DNA from 4 places in the Orrella sp. JC864 genome. Region 3 is predicted to be linked to each of the others. Evidence: predicted binding sites of a transcription regulator. Region 3 holds the regulator's gene; each other region holds the start of a gene.

Region 1 (5,667 bases), on a different contig from region 3:
AGGCCTATGCCGGCCTGGACTTTCGCCATTTCTGGCTGCAGCCCATGGACGGGCCGGCGCGCGCGGCCCATACGGAGCAAGCCGTGGCGTATTGCCTGGCGCATCCGCAATGGCGGCTGAGCCTGCAGACGCACAAATACATAGGCATCCCATGATTTCCATCACCCGCCGCCTGCATTTCGATGCCGGCCACCGCATTCCCGACCACCGCAGCCAGTGCCGCAACCTGCACGGGCACCGCTACGTGCTGGAGATCACGCTCGAAGGCGTGGTGGCCGATGCGCCCGGCCAGTCCGACAACGGCATGGTGATGGACTTCGCCGACATCAAGGCCATCGCCCACACCCACATCGTCGAACCCTGGGACCATGCCTTCCTGGTCTACGAGGGCGACCGCGCCGTGCGCGGCTTTCTGGAAAGCCTGCCGGAGCACAAGACCGTGGTGCTCGACCGCATCCCCACCGCCGAGAACCTGGCGCGCATCGCCTACGATATCCTGGCCCCGCGATACGAAGGCCACTACGGCAAGCAGTTGCGCCTGGCCCGCGTCAGGCTGTACGAAACGCCCAACTGCTGGGCCGACTGCACGGGCTGAAGCCGGCTTACGCGTGCTCATGGCGGCAGCAGCCGCGCCAGGCTGTCCAGGGTGTCGGCTTCGTGCGCGGGCTTGTCCTGGCGCCAGCGCAGGATGCGCGGGAAACGCACCGCGATGCCGCTCTTGTGCCGCGGGCTGCGCGCGATGCCCTCGAAGCCCAGCTCGAAGACCTGCTCGGGCACGACGCTGCGCACCGGCCCGAAACGTTCCTGCGTGGTGCGCCGGATGATGGCGTCGACCTGGCGGATCTCGGCATCGGTCAAGCCCGAATAGGCCTTGGCGAAAGGCACCAGCTTGCGCCCGGGCGCCTCGGGCGGGCCGTCCCAGACGGCGAAGGTGTAATCGGTATAAAGGCTGGCGCGCCGGCCGTGGCCCCGCTGGGCATAGACCAGCACCGCATCGATGGAATAGGGATCGATCTTCCACTTCCACCACACGCCCACGTCCTTGGTGCGCCCCACGCCGTAGTGCGCCTGGCGCGCCTTGAGCATCATGCCCTCGACGCCGCGCTCGCGCGAACGGGCGCGCAAGGCATCGAGCGCCTGCCAGTCCTGGCCATGCAGCAAGGCAGACAGGCGCAGCGCCGCGGTGTCGCCGCCGGCGGCCGGCGGCCAGGCATCGGCCTGCCCGGGCAAGGCCTGCCGCAGCACGGCCTCGAGCTGCCCGCGCCGGCGCGCCTGCGGCCAGGCGCGGCAATCCTCGCCCTGCCATTCGAGCAGGTCGTAGGCCAGCATCGCCACCGGCGCCTCGGCCCGCAGCCGCGGGCTCACCGTCTTGCGGCCCAGGCGTTTTTGCAAAGCCGCGAAAGGCTGCACCGCGCCCTGCTTGCACACGACGATCTCGCCGTCGATCACCGTGCCGTCGGGCAGCCGGGCCGCCTCTTCGAGCAGGTCGGGAAAACGGTCGGTGACCAGTTCCTCGCCGCGCGACCAGATCCAGGTCTGTCCGGCGCGGCGCACCAGCTGCGCCCGGATGCCGTCCCATTTCCATTCGACCTGCCAGTGCGAGGGCGCCCCGAGCTGGCTGTCGAGCTGGTCCACCGGCCAGGGCAGCGCATGGGCCAGGAAGAAGGGATACGGCATGCCGTCGCCGCGGCCGGCCTGCCCGGCCTGCACCGGCGCGAACAGCGCCAGGTAGGCCTGGGCATCGGGCTGGGCGCGCAAGTCGGTATAGCCGATCAGGCGTTGGGCCACGAGCTTGGGATCGAGCCCTGCCACTTCGGCCAGGGCGCGCGTGAGCAGCAGGCGCGAGACGCCGACGCGAAAGCTGCCGGTGATGAGCTTGCCGCAGACGAAACGGCCCTGGGTGTCCAGCAAGGCATACAGGGCATGCAGCGCCTGCAGGCATGCCTCGGGCGGCAGGCCGCGCAGCGGTAAAAGGCGCTCGCGCATCCACAAGGCCAGTCCCTGCTCCCCGGTATCGGCCTGCGGGCCGGCGTCCTCGTCGGGAAACAGCAAGGCGATGGTTTCGGCCAGGTCGCCCACCGCCTGGTAGCTTTCCTCGAACAGCCAGGGCTCGATGCCCGCCGCCTGCGCGCCGAACAGGCGCAGCAGCTTGGCGGGCACCAGCTGGCGCGGCTTGCCGCCGGCCAGGAAATAAGCGGCCCAGGCCGCATCCTCGGGCGGGGCCTGGCGGAAATACGAGACCATCGCGGCCAGCTTGGCCTTGCTCGAGGTGGTCGCATCCAGTTCGGCGTACAGGGCGGCAAAGGCCTTCATGGGGCTTCGGCCTCCTGCGCCTGGTCGCCGTATTCGGTCTCGAAACGCTCGGCTTGCAGGCCGCGCTCCTGCAGCCAGCGCACCAGTACCGGGACCTGGCCGTGCGTGACGAAGACCCGCTGCGCCCCGGTGGCCTGGATGGCCGCCTGCAGCCCCGGCCAATCGACATGGTCCGAAACGACGAAGCCGCGGTCCACGCCGCGCCGCCTGCGCGCCCCGCGCACGCGCATCCAGCCGCTGGCGAAGGCGTCGGCGTGCTCGCCGAAACGGCGCAGCCACGCCGTGCCCTGGGCCGAAGGCGGGGCCAGCACCAGGGCACGGCGGTACAGCGCGGGATCGCTGACCTGCGAGGGATGCAAGGTGTCCGGCAGCGCCACCCCCGCCTCGCGATAGAGCGCGTTCAGCGGCTCGATGGCGCCGTGCGCGACGATCGGCCCGATGGCCGGATCCAGGTCGTGCAAAAGGCGCTGGGCCTTGCCGAAGGCATAGCAATACAGCACCGAGGCGCGGCCGGCCTGGGCATTGGCATGCCACCACGCGTTGATCTGCGCGGCCAGCACCGCCTGCGGCTGCCAGCGGTAGATGGGCAGCCCGAAGGTCGATTCGGTGATGAAGGTATCGCAGCGCACCGGCTCGAAAGGGGCGCAGGTGCCGTCGGCCTCGAGCTTGTAGTCGCCCGAGGCCACCCAGACCTGGCCGCGGTATTCGAGCCGTACCTGCGCCGACCCGAGCACGTGGCCGGCCGGATGCAGGCTGATGCGCACGCCCCGGTGCACCAGGTATTGGCCGTAGCGCAGGACATCCATGCGCACCGGCCCCAGCCGCGCGCGCAGGATGCCGGCGCCTTCGGCGCTGCCCAGGTAATGGCCGCTGCCCGGCCTGGCATGGTCGCCGTGGCCATGCGTGATGACGGCGCGCTCGACCGGCCGCCACGGATCGATGTAGAAATCGCCGGGCGGGCAGTACAGGCCTTCGGGGCGGGCAACGACAAGGTCCATGCAAGACGGGCAAGTAGGGACCGGGCCAGCGTACCATCGCCCCGCCGGCCGGCCGGTTCCCGTCCGTATCGCGGCGCGCGATTGTGTAACCTTGCGTCCCTCTTTGCGGCGATTCCATTTACTGTATATTTATACAGTATAAAGGTTTGCCGCCATGGTCTGTCCCACGCCATCCCCCCAGCACATCCATCCCGCCTTGTGGCGCGGCTCGCAATGGTCCGCCGCGCGCCAGCCGTGCCTGCCCGCCGGACACGCGCCGCTGGCCGCCGAACTGCCGGGCGGCGGCTGGCCGCTGGGCAGCCTGACCGAACTGCTGCCCCAGCGGCCGGGCATCGGCGAGCTCCGCCTGCTGCGTCCCGCCCTGGCCCGGCTGGCGCCGCAGCGGCCGGTGGTCCTGATCCAGCCGCCCTACGTGCCGAACCAGGCGGCCTGGCGCCACTGGGGGCTGCAAGACCATCCCCTGCTGTGGCTGCGCCCCCGCACGGCCGCCGACGCCCTGTGGGCGGCCGAGCAGGTGCTCAAGAACGGCCATTGCGGCGCCCTGCTGCTCTGGCAGCACCCCATCGCCCTGCCCGCCTTGCGCCGCCTGCACCTGGCCGCGCAAGGCGGGGACATGCTGTGCCTGCTGGTGCGCCCGCCCCAGGCGGGCGCGCTGGCTTCGGCCGCGCCCTTGCGCGTGGCGCTGGCCCCGGCCGCGGGCGGGCTGCTGGCCCGCGTCCTCAAGCGGCGCGGCCCGCCTTGCGAAAAAACCCTGTTCATCGACCTGGACACCCGCTTGCCCGGCCTTGCCGGCCCCCTGCCCCATGCCCCTCTGGATCTGCCTGCACCTGCACCAGCTGATGCTGGACGCCTGCCGCACGCGCTGGCTTGACGAGCCGCACGCCTGGGCCCTGCTCGAGCGCGACCGCGTGGTGGCCGCCAACGCCGGCGCGCGCGAACTGGGCGTGGAGCCGGGCCTGCGCCGCAGCGGGGCCGACGCGCTGGCCCCGCAAGCCTGCCTGATCGAACGCGACCGGCGGGCCGAGCAGGCCCTGTTCGACCAGGCGGCGCTGGCCACGCTGGCCTATACCCCATACAGCGCCCAATACGAGGACCACACCCTGCTGATGGAAGTGCAGGCCAGCCTGCGGCTGTTCGGCGGCCCGCGCCGCCTGCTGCGCCGCCTGCAGGCCGACGTGGCCGCCTGCGGCGTGCAGGCCCGCGCCGCCATGGCGCCCACCGCCCACGGCGCCTGGCTGCTGGCGCGCCATGCGGGCCGCCGTCCCGCCCGCCATGTCCTCCAGCGCGCCACCCTGGCCCGCCGGCTCGATGCCTTGCCCTGCGCCCTGCTGCCGCAGGCGCGGGCGGTGCAGGATTGGCTGGAGGGCATCGCCTGCGCCAACCTGGGCCAATTGCGCCGGCTGCCGCGGGCCGGCCTGGCCCGGCGCAGCAGCCCGGCGCTGCTGCATGCGCTGGACCAGGCCTACCAGCCCGACGGACCGCCCGCGCTGGCCTGGTTCGTGCCGCCGGCGCGCTACCAGGCGCGGGCCGAGCTGATCGAGCGGCTCGAACACCTGCAAGCCGTGCAGGCCGTCATCGAACGCCTGCTGCAGGGCCTGTACCGGTGGCTGGCCGCCAGCCGGCTGGCGGTGCGCAGTCTGCTCATCGAGCTCGAACACGAGCGCGGCCGTCACGCCCGTGCGCCCACCACGCTGCACCTGGCGCTGGCAGAACCCGCCTGGCGGCACGAGCACCTGCAAGGCCCCTTGCAGGAACACTGCAGCCGGCTGCCCTGGGGCGGGCCCGTGGCGGGCGTGCGCCTGCGCACGCTCGAGCTGGCCGAGCAGCCGGCCGTTTGCGGCCAGCTGTTTCCCGAACCGGGCAGCGCGCCCGCGGATTACCGCCGCCTGCTGGACCTGCTGCGCGCGCGCCTGGGGCCCGAAGGCGTGCTGGGTCCGCAAGGCCGGGCCGACCATCGCCCCGAGCAGGCCAACCTGTGGGGGCCGCTGCCGCCGCAAGCCGCCTTGCCTGGGACTGCCTCGGGACGCGGGCCAGGGCCTGCCGGAGCGGCCGCGCCGCCGTCCCTGGCTTTCCCGGCGTCCTTGCCCGCCGCCGGCGAGCGGCCGTTCTGGCTGCTGGCCGAGCCCATACCGCTGGCCCTGCACCGGCACAAGCCCGTCTACGGCACGCCCCTGACCCTGCTGCGCGGCCCCGAGCGCATCGAAAGCGGCTGGTGGAGCGGCCACTACGTCAAGCGCGACTACTTCATCGCCCAGGATGCGGGCGCCGCGCGTTACTGGATCTTCCGCGAGCGCCGCCTCGAGGCGGCCCGCTGGTTCCTGCACGGCCTGTTCGGCTGATCTTATGACGACCGCAT
Region 2 (5,667 bases), on a different contig from region 3:
TCGAAGCCCAGGTCTATGCCGGTGGCCATGGCCTGCGGCACCCAGTATTGCGTCTGCTCGCGGGCCAGGGCATCCAGATCCAGCCGCTCCATGGACACGCCGCCGGCGTTCTCGGCCTTGGCCAGCAGCAGCAGCTGGTTGACCAGCCGCGTGGCGTGCTCGGAGCCGGCCACCAGCTGGCGCAGGCTTGACTGCATGTCCTCCGGGCTGGCGTTGTGCAGCGCCAGTTCGGCTTGCGTGCGCAGGCCCGCCAGCGGCGTCTTGAGCTGGTGCGCCGCGTCGGCCACGAAGCGCCGCTGCGCCTGCACGCTGGCCGAGAGCCGGCCCAGCAGTTCGTTGACGGCCTCGACCAGCGGTGCGATCTCGGTGGGCGCGGCGTTCTCGTCCAGCGGCGAGAGGTCGTCCGGACGCCGTTCGCGCAGGCGCTGGCGCAGCGCGTTCAGCGGCGCGACCCCGCGCGAAAGCCCGAACCAGACCAGCAGCACGGCGATCGGCAGCACCACGAACTGCGGGATGATCACGCCCTTGATGATGTCGTTGGCCAGTTGTTCGCGCCGCTCCAGCGTCTCGGCTACCACCAGCAGCGCGGGCTGGGCCTGGGTCGAGGCCGCCGGCAGCCAGGTGTAGGCCAGGCGGATGCCGAAGTCGCGCAGCGTATCGTCGCGATAGCTGATCTGCCCCGGGACGGCGGGCGTGCCCGGCGGCGGCAGCGGCAGTTCGCGGTCGCCGCCCAGGTATTGGCCGTGGCTGCCGGTCACCATCCAGAACACGCTGTCGGCCTGGTCGGTGCGCAGCAGCCGCCGGGCGGGCGCGGACAGCTCGAGCGCGGCCTGGCCGTCGCGCACCTGGACCTGGTCGGCCAGCACGTGCAGGTAGTTCGACAGCGCCCGGTCGTAAGGGACGTTGGCGATGTTCTGCGCCACCACGTAGGTGATCGCCACGCTCATGGGCCAGAGCAGGAACAGGGGGGCCAGCATCCAGTCCAGGATCTCGCCCAGCAGCGAGCGGCGCGGCGGCGCGAAATTGGGTTCGGCGTGGCCGCTTTCGAGGATGTCCAGCGCTTCCTGGTTCAGGCCTTCGTGCGCGCCGGGCCGCGGGGCTTCAATGCGTGGCGGCGGGGTGGGAGGCGGCACTCTGGTCCCGTTCGAGGCAGTAGCCCAGGCCCCGCACCGTGGCGATCTTCACGCCGCTGGGTTCGAGTTTCTTGCGCAGGCGGTGCACATAGACCTCGATGGCGTTGGAGCTGACCTCCTCGCCCCATTCGCACAGGTGGTCGACGATCTGGTTCTTGTTGACCATGCGCCCGGCGCGGGTAAGCAGGATCTCCAGCAGGCTGACCTCGCGGGCCGAGAGATCCAGCGCCTGGTCATCGACCAGGGCGACGCGGCCGGTCTGGTCGAACACCAGGCGGCCGTGCCGCAGCACGGTCGAGCCGCCGCCCGCGCCGCGCCGGGTGAGCGCGCGCACGCGCGCCTCCAGCTCGGACAGCGCGAAAGGCTTGGCCATGTAGTCGTCCGCGCCCAAATCCAGCCCCTTGACGCGCTGCTCGATGCTGTCGGCGGCGGTCAGGATGAGCACCGGCAGGCGCGAGTTGCGCGCGCGCAGCCGGCTGAGCACTTCCAGGCCCGACAGGTGCGGCAGGCCCAGGTCGAGAATGAGCAGGTCGAAGGGCTGCGCCGAGAGGGCGGAATCGGCCGACAGGCCGTCCTGTACGGAGTCCACGGCATAGCCGTTGCGGCGCAGCGAGCGGGAAAGGCCGTCGGCCAGGATGCCGTCGTCTTCGGCGATCAGGATGCGCATGATGAAAAAGCGGGTTCGGCCGTTTTGGCGATGGCCGATTCTGGCATAGCCGCCGCCGGCTTGCCCAGCCGGGATTACGCGGAAATTTTTGTCATACTGTTCGTTTGTACAGTACAATCGGATGCAATAATTTCGCCATAGCGGCAAGGCCACCCGCGGCATGAAGCCGCGGCCGCCAGTTCCGGCACCGCGGGCCCCCTGGGGCCGGGCGCCTGCCGCCAACCCAAGTCAAGGATGCACATGGACGACAAAAGCAGCAAGGCCGCCGCGGCGGAAAAAAGCAAGGCGCTGGCCGCCGCGCTGTCGCAGATCGAAAAGCAGTTCGGCAAGGGCTCGATCATGCTGTACGGCGGCAACGAGGTCGAACACGATATCCAGGTGGTCTCCACCGGCTCGCTGGGGCTGGACATCGCCTTGGGCGTGGGCGGCCTGCCGCGCGGGCGGGTGATCGAGATCTACGGCCCCGAATCCTCGGGCAAGACCACGCTGACCCTGCAGGTCATCGCCGAGATGCAGAAGCTGGGCGGCACCTGCGCCTTCGTCGACGCCGAGCATGCGCTGGACGTGCAGTACGCTTCCAAGCTGGGCGTCAAGCTCACCGAGCTGCTGATCTCGCAGCCCGACACCGGCGAGCAGGCCCTGGAGATCACCGATGCGCTGGTGCGCTCGGGCTCGGTCGACCTGATCGTCATCGACTCGGTGGCCGCGCTGGTGCCCAAGGCCGAAATCGAAGGCGAGATGGGCGACTCCCTGCCGGGCCTGCAGGCCCGCCTGATGAGCCAGGCGCTGCGCAAGCTCACCGCCACCATCAAGCGCACCAACTGCATGGTGATCTTCATCAACCAGATCCGCATGAAGATCGGCGTCATGTTCGGCAACCCCGAGACCACCACGGGCGGCAACGCGCTCAAGTTCTATTCCTCGGTGCGCCTGGACATCCGCCGCACCGGCTCGATCAAGCGCGGCGAAGAGGTCGTGGGCAACGAGACGCGCGTCAAGGTGGTCAAGAACAAGGTCGCGCCGCCCTTCAAGCAGGCCGAGTTCGACATCATGTATGGCACGGGCATCTCGCGCGAGGGCGAAATCATCGACCTGGGCGTGCAGGCCGGCGTGGTCGACAAGTCCGGCGCCTGGTACAGCTACGAAGGCAACCGCATCGGCCAGGGCAAGGACAATGTGCGCGAGTACCTGCGCGAGCATCCCGAGCTGGCCTTCGAGATCGAGAACAAGGTGCGCGCCAACATGGGCGTGGTCAGCCGCGCCATGAGCATCGCCCCCTCCGAGGCCGAGGAAGAGTGACCGATGCGCGCGGGCGCGGGCCCAGTCTCAAGGCCCGCGCCGTTGCCTTGCTCTCGCGCCGCGAGCACAGCAGGCAGGAACTGGTCCGCAAGCTGCAGCGCCATAGCGAGGATGCCGCGCAAATCGAGGCCGTGCTCGACAGCCTGCAGCAGGAAGGCTGGCTGTCCGAGACCCGCTACGCCGAAAGCCTGCTGCGCAAGCACACGGCCCGGCAAGGAACCGCCCGCATCGTGCAGACGCTGCGCCGCAGCGGGGTGGACGAAACCTTCATCCGCCAGGCGCGCGCCGGCCTGCAGGCCACCGAGTACGAGCGGGCCTGGCAGGTCTGGCACAAGCGCTATGGCGGCAAGCCGGCCGCTACGCCGGCCGAGTATGCCCGCCAGGCGCGTTTCCTGGCCGCGCGCGGGTTCAGCGCCGAAGTGGTCGGCAAGATACTGAAGCGGGCCGGCGGCGCCGTGGACGACATGCTTGCGGACGGACCGGCCGACTAGTCCGACGGCGCGCCGCGTACCGATTTGATGCCCGCCAGCGTGCGAAAGCACACGTCCTTGGCGATCTGCAGGAAATCCTGGATGTACGAGGCGTCGGCATCCTCGGTGCGCACGGCCGCATACAGCGTGCTCCAGAGCCCTTGCGGGCCCAGGCGGCACAGATGCATCCATCCCTGTTCCCGGTATTCGGTCAGCGCCCAGTTCGGCAGCGCGGCCACCCCGCGATTGCTGGCCACCAGCTGCGCGATGATGGGGGTCAGCTCGGCCCGGCGCACCGCCGCGGGCTCGACGTCGGCCGGATCCAGGAAAGCACGAAAGACGTCCAGGCGCTGCTTGTCCACCGGATAGGTAATCAGCACCTGGTCGGCCAGTTGCTGCGGCTCGACGTGCTTGTGCGCCGCCAAGGGGTTGGCGCGCGCCACCGCCAGCATCATTTCGTAGCGAAACAGCGGCAGGTACTGCACGGCTTCCAGGGGCTGGGGATCGGAGGTGATGACCAGGTCCAGGTCGCCGCGCACCAGTGCCGGCAGGGGAGCGAAGGAGAACGCGGCGGACAGGTCCAGCGCCACCTCGGGCCACTGTCCGCGAAAGCTGTCCAGCGCGGGCATCAGCCATTGGAAGCACGAGTGGCATTCGATGGCCATGTGCAGCCGCCCGGTGCGCCCGGCGGCCAGGCGCTGCAGTTCGCGCTCGGTGGCTTTCAGGCGGGGCAGCACTTCGTCGGCCAGCGCCAGCACGCGCAATCCCGCCGTGGTCAGGCGGGCAGGGCGCGTGCGGCGGTTCAGCAGGGACACGCCCAGCCGGGTTTCCAGGTCGCGCAGCTGGTGCGAGAGGGCCGATTGGGTCAGGTGCAGGCGTTCGGCAGCCTCGAGCAGGCTGCCGCCGTCGCGGATGGCGACGAGGGTTTCGAGATGACGGATTTCCAGCATGGGGGGCCGTGTCGATGCGTAGCGGGGCGGCGCGCGGCCGCATCGGCGTATTTTATGAGAATTTCTCAATAAATCTATGCTGGATTTGATTTTGATTCATGAAGTGGCCCGGGGAGAATGCAGGTTTGTTGCGTAAATCTTCCTGAAGGCGGGCAATTTTTATGACCATCATTCATAACCTGGGCTTTCCGCGCATCGGTGCGCAGCGCGAACTCAAGCGTGCCGTCGAGGCCTATTGGGCCGGCAAGCAAGACGAGCAGGCGCTGCTGGCCACCGGCCGCGAGCTGCGGGCGCGCCATTGGCGCCTGCAGGCCGAGGCGGGCATGGCCTTCGTGCCCGTGGGCGATTTCGCCTGGTACGACCATATCCTGGAATGGACCACTTTGCTGGGGGCGGTGCCGGCGCGTTTCGGCCAGCCCGAGGACGGTCCGGTGGCGCTGGACACCCTGTTTCGCATGGGGCGCGGCAGGGCCCCCACCGGCACGCCCACGGCCGCCTGCGAGATGACCAAGTGGTTCGATACGAACTATCACTACATCGTGCCTGAACTGGTGCCGGGCCAGACCTTTCGCATCGCCCGCGATAGCCTGTTCGAGCAGGTCGACGAGGCGCTGGCGCAAGGCCATGCGGTCAAGGCGGTGATCCCGGGGCCGCTGACCTGGCTGTGGCTGGGCAAGGGCGACCGTTATGCCGGCGCGGACGATGCCGCCAAGCTGGAACTGCTGCAGAACCTGCTGCCCGTCTATGAGCAAGTGCTGCGCCGGCTGGCCGGGCAAGGCGTGCAGTGGGTGCAGATCGACGAGCCCATCCTGGCGCTGGACCTGCCGCCGCAATGGCGCCAGGCCTATGGCCGCGTCTACGCGCAGCTGGCCGGCGCGCCGGTCAAGCTGCTACTGGCGACCTATTTCTCGGGCCTGCAGGACAATCTTTCCATCGCCGCCGCCTTGCCCGTGGCCGGGCTGCACGTGGACCTGGTGCGCGCGCCCGGCCAGCTGCAGGCGGTGGTGGACGCCCTGGGGCCGGACAAGGTCCTGTCGGCCGGGGTGATCGACGGGCGCAATATCTGGCGCAGCGACCTGGACGCCTGCGTGCAGGCGCTCGCGCCCGTGCGCCAGCGGCTGGGCGAGCGCCTGTGGCTGGCCCCCTCG
Region 3 (5,667 bases):
CGCGCAGCACCGTATCGCGCGGCGTCACGTAATGCGAGCCCGGATAGACGGTAAAGCGCGGCACCTTCTGGCGCACCTTGCCGGTCAGCGGGTCGAACAGCTCGAGGGATTCGACCTCGTCGTCGAACAGGGTCAGCCGCAGGGCCAGCTCGGCGTTTTCCGCCGGGAAGATGTCGATGGTCTCGCCGCGCACCCGGAAAGTGCCGCGGGTGAAGTCGGCATCGTTGCGCGTGTATTGCATGGCCACCAGGCGCGCGAGCACCTCGCGCCGGCCGATGCGGTCGCCCGCGCGCAGGATCAGCACCATCGCATGGTAGTCGGCGGGGTTGCCGATGCCGTAGATGCACGAGACGGTGCCCACGATGACGGTGTCGCGGCGCTCGAGCAGGCTCTTGGTGGCCGACAGCCGCATCTGCTCGATGTGCTCGTTGATGGACGAGTCCTTCTCGATGAACAGGTCGCGCGTGGGTACGTAGGCCTCGGGCTGGTAGTAGTCGTAATAAGAGACGAAGTACTCGACCGCGTTGCGCGGGAAGAACTCGCGCATCTCGGCATACAGCTGCGCGGCCAGCGTCTTGTTGGGCGCCAGCACCAGGGCCGGGCGGCCCAGCTGCGCGATGGTGTTGGCCATGGTGTAGGTCTTGCCCGAACCGGTCACCCCCAGCAGGGTCTGGCACATCAGGCCGTCGCGCACGCCCTCGACCAGCCGGGCGATCGCGCCGGGCTGGTCGCCCGCCGGCGGATAGGGCTGGTACAGGTGAAAGGGGCTGCCCGGGTAGTCTACGAATCGGCTATCGCTCATGCTAGACTGCGTAAGGGTAAACCCCTCATTATCCCCCTGCGTCCTGTACGCGTCCACCTCCATCCCGTTCATGAGCTCTCCTTTCGCCTCCGTCGAACTCGCCCCCCGTGATCCCATTCTCGGCCTGACCGAGCAATACAACGCAGATACCCGCCCCGGCAAGGTCAATCTGGGCGTGGGCGTGTACTACGACGACCAGGGCCGCATCCCGCTGCTGCAAAGCGTGCGCCGGGCCGAGCAGGCCCGCCTTGAGTCGGCCTCGGCCCGCGGCTACCTGCCGATCGAAGGCATCAGCGGCTACAACCAGGGCGCCCAGGCGCTGCTGCTGGGCAAGGACTCCCCCCTGGCCGCGCAGGGCCGCGTGCTGACCACCCAGGCGCTGGGCGGCACGGGCGCGCTCAAGATCGGCGCCGACTTCCTGCGCAGCATCATGCCCGGCGCCAAGGTCGCCATCAGCGACCCCAGCTGGGAGAACCACCGCGCGCTGTTCGAGCGCGCCGGCTTCGAGGTGGTCACCTACCCGTACTACGACGCCGCCACGCGGGGCCTGAACTTCGAGGGCATGCTGCAAGGCTTGCGCGCCCTGCCCGAAGGCAGCATCGTGGTGCTGCATGCCTGCTGCCACAACCCCACCGGGGTGGATCCCACCCTCGACCAGTGGGGCCAGATCATCGAGGCGGTCAAGGCCCGCAAGCTGGTGCCCTTCCTGGACATCGCCTACCAGGGCTTTGGCGACGGGCTGGAACAGGACGCCGCGGTGGTGCGCAGGATGGCCGCCCAGGACATGACCATGCTGGTCAGCTCCTCCTTCTCCAAGTCCTTTTCGCTGTACGGCGAGCGCGTCGGCGCGCTGACGGTGGTCGCCGGCAGCCAGGAAGAAGCCGCCCGCGTGCTCAGCCAGCTCAAGCGCACCATCCGCACCAACTACTCCAACCCGCCCACGCACGGCGCCAGCGTGGTGTCGGCGGTGCTGAACTCGCCCGAACTGTTCAAGCTGTGGGACGAAGAGCTGGCCGGCATGCGCGAGCGCATCCGGCTGATGCGCCGCCAGCTGGTGGACAAGCTCAAGGAGCACGGCGTCACGCAGGATTTCGACTTCGTCCTCAAGCAGCGCGGCATGTTCTCCTACTCGGGCCTGAGCGCCGAGCAGGTGGGCCGCATGCGCGAAGAGTCCGGCGTCTACGCCATTCCCACCGGCCGCATCTGCGTGGCCGCCCTGAACAGCGGCAACATCGATGCGGTGGCCAAGGCCATCGCCGCCGTGCTGAAACAGTAGGCCCGGCCCCGGCGCGGCGGCCCGCCGCGCCGGTACCGAAGGCTTGCAAAGCCTGGCAGCCTCGGTCACAATCGAGCCTGTATACATATACAGTGCGATTCGCGATGGCTACCAAACTGACTGCCCGACAGCAGGAAATCCTCGATCTCATCCGCCAGGCCGTGGCCCGTACCGGGTTTCCGCCCACGCGGGCCGAGATCGCGCAAGCGCTGGGCTTTCGCTCGGCCAACGCGGCCGAAGACCACCTCAAGGCCTTGGCCCGCAAGGGCGCCATCGAGCTGACCGCCGGCGCCTCGCGCGGCATCCGCCTGGTCGCCGAGCGGCCCGAACCGGTGCAGGCCATGCTGCCCCACCCGGCGCTGGCGCAACTGATGCTGCCGCTGGTCGGCCGCGTGGCCGCGGGCAGCCCCATCCTGGCCACCGAACACGTCGAGCGCGAAATCGGCGTCGATCCCGGCCTGTTCGACCAGCCGCCCGACTACCTGCTCAAGGTGCGCGGCCTGAGCATGCGCGATGCCGGCATCCTCGAAGGCGACCTGCTGGCCGTCAAGCGCGCCAGCGAAGCGCGCAACGGCCAGATCGTGGTGGCGCGGCTGGACGACGAAGTCACCGTCAAGCGGCTGTCCCGCCAAGGCGGCAAGCTGCAGCTGCTGGCCGAAAACCCCGACTTCTCGCCCATCGAGGTCCGGCCCGGACAGGATTTTGCCCTGGAGGGCATCGCGGTGGGCCTGATTCGCACCCAATCGCTGCACTGAGCCTGCACCTGAACGGCACTGCTGCGATGCGGTTCAACCTTGCCTGTAGCGGTCCAGGTCGCGGCGCTCGCGTTTGGTCGGGCGGCCCGCCCGGCCCTGGGCCGGCTCGCTCCATAGCCGGCGCTGCTCCGCCCTCTGCTGCCGGGCAGCCACGCTCGATGCCGTTTCCTCGTACAGGCCACGGGCCACGGTCGCCGAGCCGCGCTTGTCGGCCAGCCCGGTCACCGTCACTTCCCACTGCTCCTGCACGCCCACGATGGCCAGGCGATCACCTGGCCGCACCGCGCGCGAAGGCTTGGCCCGGGCGCCGTTGGCCTGGACCCGGCCTGCCTCCACCGCTGCGCTCGCCAGCGAACGCGTCTTGAAAAATCGCGCCGCCCACAACCATTTGTCCAGGCGGACGCTACCTTCCTGTTCCATGTTTTCCTGCCTGCGCCCGACGGCGCGGCTGGCGACCCTTCGCGCAGCCTGCCGGCAGCCGCCCCCTTGGGGGGAGCGGCTGCCGGCGGCCTTGGACGGCCTCGCTAGTGCTTGATCACCGTATCGGTGTCGCCACTGCCCTTGGCGGCGGCCACGACCGGTTCGGCCTTGACCTCTTCCTCGGGCAGCGGCTCGGGCACACGCTCCAGGGCACGCTCGAGCACCTGGTCGATCCAGCGCACCGGCACGATTTCCAGGTGGTTCTTGACGTTGTCCGGGATCTCGGCCAGGTCCTTGACGTTTTCCTCGGGAATGAGGACCGTCTTGATCCCGCCGCGGTGCGCCGCCAGCAGCTTTTCCTTCAGGCCGCCGATCGCCAGCACCTCGCCGCGCAGGGTGATCTCGCCCGTCATGGCCACGTCCGCACGCACCGGAATGCCCGACAGCGCCGAGACCATTGCCGTGGTGATGGCAATGCCGGCCGAAGGACCGTCCTTGGGCGTGGCGCCCTCGGGCACGTGCACGTGCATGTCGCGCTTCTCGAACACGCTGTCGGCAAACCCGAGCCGGCGGGCCCGGGCGCGGACCACGCTGCGCGCGGCCTCGACCGATTCCTTCATGACGTCGCCCAGCGAGCCGGTGCGCTGGATCACGCCCTTGCCCGGCATGTCGGCCACCTCGATGGTCAGCAGGTCGCCGCCCACCTCGGTCCAGGCCAGGCCGGTAACCTGCCCCACCTGGTTTTCCTTTTCGGCCATGCCGAAGGTGTAGCGGCGCACGCCCAGGTAGTCATGCAGGTTCTCGCCGGTCACGAGCACCTGGCTGACGGGCGTCTCGGCCTTGCGGACCTCGCCGGTTTCGGTGGTCTGCGACTGCGTGAGCAGCTGCTTGACGACCTTGCGGCAGATCTTGCCGATTTCGCGCTCCAGCGCGCGCACGCCCGCCTCGCGGGTGTAGTAGCGCACGATGTCTCGGATCGCCGATTCGTCCACCGCCAGTTCCTGCTCCTTCAAGCCGTTGTTCTTCATCAGCTTGGGCAGCAGGTGCTCGCGGGCGATGTGCACCTTCTCGTCCTCGGTATAGCCGGACAGGCGGATCACCTCCATCCGGTCCAGCAAGGCCGGCGGGATGTTAAGGGTATTGCTGGTGGCCACGAACATCACGTCGGACAGGTCGAAATCGACCTCGACGTAGTGGTCCTGGAAGGTGTGGTTCTGCTCGGGGTCTAGCACCTCCAGCAGGGCCGAGGCGGGGTCGCCACGGAAATCCATGCCCAGCTTGTCGATCTCGTCCAGCAGGAACAGCGGGTTGCGCACGGCCACCTTGGACATGTTCTGCAGGATCTTGCCCGGCATCGAGCCGATATAGGTGCGCCGGTGGCCGCGGATCTCGGCCTCGTCGCGCACGCCGCCCAGCGCCATGCGCACGAACTTGCGGTTGGTGGCGCGGGCGATGGACTGGCCCAGCGAGGTCTTGCCCACGCCGGGAGGGCCGACCAGGCACAGGATGGGCGCCTTGACCTTGTCCACGCGCTGTTGCACGGCCAGGTATTCGAGGATGCGCTCCTTGACCTTCTCCAGGCCATAGTGGTCGTCGTCCAGCACCTTCTCGGCGTTGGCGATGGAATTGTTGACCTTGCTCTTCTTCTTCCAGGGAAGATTGATGACCGTATCGATGTAGTTGCGCACCACGGTCGCCTCGGCGGACATGGGCGACATCAGCTTGAGCTTCTTGAGCTCGGCATCGACTTTCTTGCGCGCCTCCTTGGGCAGCTGGGCGGCCTGGATCTTCTTTTCCAGCTCTTCGATGTCAGCGCCTTCCTCGCCCTCGCCAAGCTCCTTCTGGATGGCCTTGACCTGCTCGTTGAGGTAGTAGTCGCGCTGGCTCTTTTCCATCTGCTTCTTGACGCGGCCGCGGATGCGCTTTTCGACCTGGAGGATGTCGATCTCGGTCTCGAGCTGGGCCAGCAGGGCTTCCAGGCGTTCGGACGTGCCGAACACCTCGAGCATCTTCTGCTTTTCCTCGAGCTTGAGCGGCAGGTGCGCGGCGATGGTGTCGGCCAGGCGGCCGGCATCGTCGATGCCCGCCAGCGAGGTCAGGATCTCGGGCGGGATCTTCTTGTTGAGCTTTACGTATTGCTCGAACTGGGCCACGATCGCGCGGCGCAGGGCCTCGGTCTCGGCGCCGGCCTGGGCTTCGGGCGCGATGGGCACGACCTCGCAGCTGAAATGCGACTCGGCATCGTCCACGCGGGTGATGCGCGCGCGCTGCGAGCCCTCGACCAGCACCTTGACGGTGCCGTCGGGCAGCTTGAGCATCTGCAGGATGCCGGCGACGCAGCCGATCTCGTAGACGTCTTCGGGAGTGGGGTCATCCTTGCCGGCGGACTTCTGGGCCACCAGCATGATGCTTTT
Region 4 (5,667 bases), on a different contig from region 3:
CTGCACGACCAGGGCTACCCCTCCATCGGCTGCGAGCCCTGTACGCGCGCCGTGCGGCCCGGCGAGGATGCGCGGGCCGGGCGCTGGTGGTGGGAGTCGGCCGACGGCAAGGAATGCGGCCTGCACGCCGGCAACCGCCCCGCGCCCGCGCTTCGGGCCGGGCCGCCGGGCCTGGCCCGCAGGCGGTCCTGAACCGGCAGGGCCGGTCCTGTTCCGATCGATTTTTCCAGGAATTCATCTCCATCATGAGCGCCGTTGCGACCCGCAGCCATCTGGACTGGCTGGAATCCGAAGCCATGCACATCCTGCGCGAAGTGGCCGCCGAGTGCGCGCGGCCGGTGCTGCTTTTTTCCGGCGGCAAGGATTCCTGCGTGCTGCTGCGCCTGGCCGAGAAGGCCTTTCGCCCGGGCCGTTTCCCGTTCCCGCTGATGCACATCGACACCGGGCACAACTTTCCGGAAGTCATCGCCTTTCGCGACGCGCGCGCCGCCGAACTGGGCGAGAGGCTGATCGTGCGCAGCGTGGAGGATTCCATCGCGCGCGGCTCGGTGGTGCTGCGCCGCGAAACCGATACGCGCAACGCCGCGCAGGCGGTGACCCTGCTCGAGGCCATCGAGGAGTTCGGCTTCGATGCCTGCATCGGCGGGGCGCGGCGCGACGAGGAAAAGGCGCGGGCCAAGGAGCGCATCTTCTCGTTTCGCGACGAGTTCGGGCAATGGGATCCCAAGGCCCAGCGGCCCGAGCTGTGGAACCTGTACAACACGCGTGTGCATCCGGGCGAGAACATGCGCGTGTTTCCCATCTCGAACTGGACCGAGCTGGACGTGTGGCAGTACATCCAGCGCGAAGGCCTGGCCCTGCCGTCGATCTATTACGCGCACCGGCGCGAGGTGGTGCGCCGGCGCGGCCTGCTGGTGCCCGTCACGCCGCTGACCCCGCCGGCCGAGGGCGAAACCGTGGAAACCCTGTCGGTGCGCTTTCGCACGGTGGGCGATATTTCCTGCACCTGCCCGGTGTCCTCGCTGGCGGCCGATGTGCAGGCCATCATCGCCGAGACGGCGGTCAGCGACGTCACCGAGCGCGGCGCCACGCGCATGGACGACCAGACATCCGAGGCCTCGATGGAGCGCCGCAAGAAAGAGGGGTACTTCTGATGAACGCCAGGGACGGGCATTTTCTGCGCGACGCCGAGCGGGGCGTGCTGCGGCTGATCACCGCCGGTTCGGTGGACGACGGCAAGTCGACCCTGATCGGCCGGCTGCTGTACGACAGCAAGGGCGTGTTCGCCGACCAGCTGCAGGCCATCGCGCGCGCCAAGCACAAGCGCACCGAGGGGCAGGCCCTGGACCTGTCGCTGCTGACCGACGGCCTGGAGGCCGAGCGCGAGCAGGGCATCACCATCGACGTGGCCTACCGCTACTTCGCCACGCCGCTGCGCAAGTTCATCATTGCCGATGCGCCCGGCCACGAGCAGTACACGCGCAACATGGTCACCGGCGCCTCCACCGCCGACGCGGCCATCATCCTGATCGACGCCGCGCGCGCCGCGCAGGGCGTGCTGCTGCCCCAGACCAGGCGCCACAGCGCCATCGCCCGGCTGCTGGGCATCGGGCAGATCGTGGTGGCGGTCAACAAGATGGACCTGGTCGCCTGGGACCGGGCGGTGTTCGAACGCATCGCCAGCGCCTATGCCGAGCTGGCGCGCAAGCTGGGGATAGACCGTTTCGACGTGCTCCCGCTGTCGGCGCTGACCGGCGAGAACGTGGTCCGGCCTTCGGCGCATACGCCCTGGTACGAGGGCCAGCCCTTGCTGCGCCTGCTCGAGCAGTTGCCGGCCGCGCAGGCGCCCGGCGATGCGCCCGTGCGCCTGCCGGTGCAGTGGGTGATCCGCCATGGCGGCGAACGGGTGGACGATTTCCGGGGCTATGCCGGCCGGCTGGCCAGCGGCACGCTGCATGCCGGGCAGGACATCGTGGTCCAGCCTGCCGGCACGCGCGCCCGGGTGCAGCGCCTGCTGGCGCCGGGCGGCCCGGTCCAGGCGGCGCGGGCCGGCGATGCGGTCACGGTGGTGCTGGACCGCGACGTGGACGTCTCGCGCGGGGACGTGCTGGCAGGGGCCCAGGCGCCTGCCAGGGTGATGCGCGAGTTCGACGCCGAACTGTGCTGGCTTGATGCCCGCGCGCTTCATCCGGCGCGCCGCTACCTGCTCAAGCACGGCACCCGGCTGACCAGCGCCCGGGTCCGCGCCGTGCTCAGCCGCCGCGACATCCACGAACTGCAGGAGGTGGAGCCGGCCGGCGGGCTCGGGATGAACGACATCGGCCGTGTCAGGCTGGCGGTGCGCGAGCCCTTGCCGCTGGACGACTATGCGCATCTGCCGGCAACGGGCGCCTTCATCCTGATCGACGAGGCGACCCACCAGACGGCCGCGGCGGGGATGGTGCGGCTGTAGCGTTTTCGCCCGGGACGGCCCGCCTGCGGCGGCGCCCGCCGTCGATCCCGGCTCGCTGGCGGGCGGGAAAAGGTGTAAAAAGAAAACGGTTCGAAAGCTTGTGAAAAGTACTGGTTTTTTGTACAGTACTCTCATGGTCGCTTTCGATACCTCCTGTTCTGCCGGTCCTGGGTCCCCGGCTGCCGCCCCCGCCGCCTTGCGCGGCCGGGGTGCGGTTACTAACGTCGCGCACCGCTTCCAGCGCGATGCGCGCGGCATCGATACCGACACGCTAGAGCGCGACGCCCAGGAGGGCGAGCTGGCGCCGCATCCGGCCACCCGCGTCCAGGCCGAGCAGGCCCGGCGCCTGATCTCCCGCAACGATTCCCCCGACATTCCCTTCGAGCAGGCGGTCAATCCCTATCGCGGCTGCGAGCACGGCTGCATCTACTGCTATGCCCGGCCCACCCATGCGTACCTGGGCTACTCGCCCGGGCTCGATTTCGAAACCCGCCTCGTTGCCAAGGAAAACGCCGTCGCGGCCCTGCGCGCCGAACTGGCCCGCCCGGGCTACGTGCCCAAGGCCATCACCCTGGGATCGGCCACCGATGCCTACCAGCCCATCGAGCGCCAGTGGCGCCTGGCGCGCGGCGTGCTCGAGCTCATGCTCGAAACCCGGCATCCGGTGTCGGTCATCACCAAGAACGCGCTGGTCGAGCGCGACCTCGACCTGCTGGTTCCGCTGGCCGAACTGAACCTGGTCAGCGTCCATGTCAGCCTTACCACGCTGGACGCCGACGTCGCACGCACGCTGGAGCCGCGCGCCTCGGCACCCTGGCGCCGCCTGCAGGCCTTGCGGCGCCTGTCCGAAGCCGGCGTGCCCACCGGCGTGGGCATCGCGCCGGTCATCCCCTTCATCAACGACGACCAGATCGAACGCATTGTCCAGGCTGCCGCCCAGGCCGGCGTGGGGCAGGCTTTCTACACCATCGTGCGCCTGCCCTACGAAGTGCGTGAAGTCTTCGAGCAATGGCTGCAGGCGCATTACCCCGAGCGGGCAGGGCGGGTCCTGCATCGCATCGAGGACCTGCGCGGCGGCCGCCGCAACGATCCGCGCTTTGGCACGCGCATGCGCGGCACTGGCACCTGGGCCGAGCTGATCGCCCAGCGTTTCCGGATTGCCGTGGCCCGCGCCGGCCTGGCGGACCGCTTGCGCGGCGGCGGCCTGGCCCACGACCTTTTCCAACCCCCGGCAGCGGCACGGCCGGGCCATGCTCCCCGGCAACTGGGGCTTTTCGAGGCAGGGCCTTCCCATGGCTAAGGTCCTGGCGTTTTTTCTCCCGGCCGGCGCCGCGCCGCGCGCGCGCCGCGTTTCCGGATGCAGGCAACCTAGCGAGATCGACATGTTCACGACCCAATACAGCAGCGTCTATGGCAGCTATCTCCCCCCCGCCAGCCTGGGGCCGCGCCGCAAATGGCCTTTCCAATCGGCCCGGCCCGCGCAGCGGCCCGCGTCGGGGGCAGAAGATGTGGCGTCCCAGCAACGCCGGCCCGCTGCGCCCGCCGGCGCGGTCGACTGCGCCGGCTCCGGCGCCCAGGCCGCCAAGCCCGGCTTGCGCGCCATGGTGGTGGACGTGGCGCTGGTGCTGGCATGGGGCGCCATGATCCCCGGCCTGATGTGGCTGGGCCACGCTGGCGGTTTCTGATGGCCGGGCGGCGGGCCCGGCGCGCGTCCGTGGCACGGGCGCCTTCCTGCCCTTCCTGTTTGCCCCCAAGCATTTGGTTTTCCAGGGCTTTTGCGCTAGAATCATGGGCTTTTCAACGTATCCTCTGCCGGGACTTATCCTGGCGGCAAAGGCCTGCCGGTAGCTACCGGTGTGCTTAGGGTTTACCGGCTTGGCCGGCAAACCCGGCGGCAAAGGGTCCAGCTGGCGTTTTGGCCTGGCTGGCGTTTTGCGGGCTTGGCCGCTGGCAGGCGCAAGATGCGATGCGGTTTGCCGCTTTCGCCCTTGGCCCAAGAGCGCATCCGGAACACAGGTCTTGGCGGCCTGCGTTTCGCTGCATAAAGATCCCGAGCAAGATCATTCCGGAGTTCTTTCATGAACCTCATCCAGACCCTCGAGCAGGAAGAAATTGCTCGCCTGACCGCCGGCAAGACCCTGGCCGACTTCGCGCCCGGCGATACCGTGGTCGTCAACGTCAACGTGGTCGAAGGCAGCCGCAAGCGCGTGCAGGCCTACGAAGGCGTGGTCATCGCCAAGCGCAACCGCGGCCTGAACTCGGCCTTCATCGTGCGCAAGATCTCCTCGGGCGAAGCCGTCGAGCGGACCTTCCAGCTCTACTCGCCGCAAATCGCGTCCATCGAGGTCAAGCGTCGTGGCGACGTGCGCCGCGCCAAGCTCTACTACCTGCGCGAGCGTTCGGGCAAGTCGGCTCGCATCAAGGAAAAGCTGGTTCGCAAGAACACCGCTGCCCAGGCGCAGGCCTGAACGCGATGTTCCCGGCTTCTCGGGTAAAAAAGGCACCTGCAAGGGTGCCTTTTTTTCTGTCGCCGGGCCGCGCCGCGGGGCTACGGCCTCCTTGCAGGGCCGGCCGGGCCGAAGGCGCGGCGTGGCTGCGCTTTTCCGGGACCGTGCGTTTCCTGTTTTTTGCCAGCAAACCGTTTTCTTGATGGCCGAGCATCCCCCGTCCGGCAAGGCCGCCCCTCGGGCGCGGCTTGCGCCGGCCTTCGATCCGACCGAGCAGCCCTGGCGCGTGGCCAATGAAGGCCTGGCGCCCGTCGATCCCGGCCTGCTCACGCCCCATGCCCTGCGAGGCATCCTGAGCGCGCCGCCTTCGTGGACGCCCGATCCTTCGCTGGAAGAACGCTGGCGCACGCCGGGCCGCGAAGGGCCGCCGGTGCAGGCTGCCGTGCTCATTCCCATGGTGGTGCACGAAGCGGGGCTGAAGGTGATGCTGACGCAGCGGGCGGCGCATTTGCGCGATCATGCCGGCCAGATCAGCTTTCCGGGCGGGCGCATCGAAAGCTGGGATGCCAGCCCGGTTGCGGCCGCGTTGCGCGAGACGCAGGAAGAAACCGGGCTGACGGGCGACTACGTCGAGATACTGGGCAGCTTGCCGCCCTATGTGACGACCACCGGCTATTCGGTCACGCCCGTTGCCGCCCTGGTCAGGCCGGGCTTCACGCTCAAGCCCGATGCCTTCGAGGTGGCCGATATCTTCGAGGTGCCGCTGGC

The links. The regulator LexA, encoded in region 3, represses DNA repair genes until DNA is damaged. The targets are predictions, from matches to a motif close to ACTGTATNNNNATACAGT.
Region 1: a site for LexA is predicted at 3,432-3,449, ahead of imuA (translesion DNA synthesis-associated protein ImuA). Genes of this name have one in related genera too.
Region 2: a site for LexA is predicted at 1,896-1,913, ahead of recA (recombinase RecA). Genes of this name have one in related genera too.
Region 4: a site for LexA is predicted at 2,562-2,579, ahead of V8Z80_RS14280 (PA0069 family radical SAM protein). Genes of this name have one in related genera too.

Annotation. Positions count from the first base shown of each region.
Region 1 covers NZ_JBANET010000001.1:271,426-277,092, forward strand. The annotation lists gene queE (7-carboxy-7-deazaguanine synthase) at 1-155, shown strand, start outside; gene queD (6-carboxytetrahydropterin synthase QueD) at 152-595, shown strand; gene V8Z80_RS01225 (ATP-dependent DNA ligase) at 613-2,313, opposite strand; gene V8Z80_RS01230 (ligase-associated DNA damage response exonuclease) at 2,310-3,311, opposite strand; gene imuA (translesion DNA synthesis-associated protein ImuA) at 3,466-4,182, shown strand; gene V8Z80_RS01240 (Y-family DNA polymerase) at 4,115-5,650, shown strand; gene V8Z80_RS01245 (error-prone DNA polymerase) at 5,655-5,667, shown strand, end outside.
Region 2 covers NZ_JBANET010000017.1:498-6,164, forward strand. The annotation lists gene V8Z80_RS15195 (sensor histidine kinase) at 1-977, opposite strand, end outside; gene V8Z80_RS15200 (response regulator) at 1,102-1,800, opposite strand; gene recA (recombinase RecA) at 2,041-3,099, shown strand; gene recX (recombination regulator RecX) at 3,096-3,590, shown strand; gene V8Z80_RS15215 (LysR family transcriptional regulator) at 3,587-4,519, opposite strand; gene metE (5-methyltetrahydropteroyltriglutamate--homocysteine S-methyltransferase) at 4,681-5,667, shown strand, end outside.
Region 3 covers NZ_JBANET010000002.1:176,199-181,865, reverse strand. The annotation lists gene uvrB (excinuclease ABC subunit UvrB) at 1-802, opposite strand, end outside; gene V8Z80_RS02590 (amino acid aminotransferase) at 873-2,078, shown strand; gene lexA (transcriptional repressor LexA) at 2,183-2,833, shown strand; gene V8Z80_RS02580 (S4 domain-containing protein) at 2,867-3,253, opposite strand; gene lon (endopeptidase La) at 3,358-5,667, opposite strand, start outside.
Region 4 covers NZ_JBANET010000015.1:30,905-36,571, reverse strand. The annotation lists gene V8Z80_RS14295 (phosphoadenylyl-sulfate reductase) at 1-192, shown strand, start outside; gene cysD (sulfate adenylyltransferase subunit CysD) at 246-1,154, shown strand; gene V8Z80_RS14285 (sulfate adenylyltransferase subunit 1) at 1,154-2,452, shown strand; gene V8Z80_RS14280 (PA0069 family radical SAM protein) at 2,586-3,752, shown strand; gene V8Z80_RS14275 (hypothetical protein) at 3,835-4,137, shown strand; gene rplS (50S ribosomal protein L19) at 4,531-4,920, shown strand; gene V8Z80_RS14265 (CoA pyrophosphatase) at 5,102-5,667, shown strand, end outside.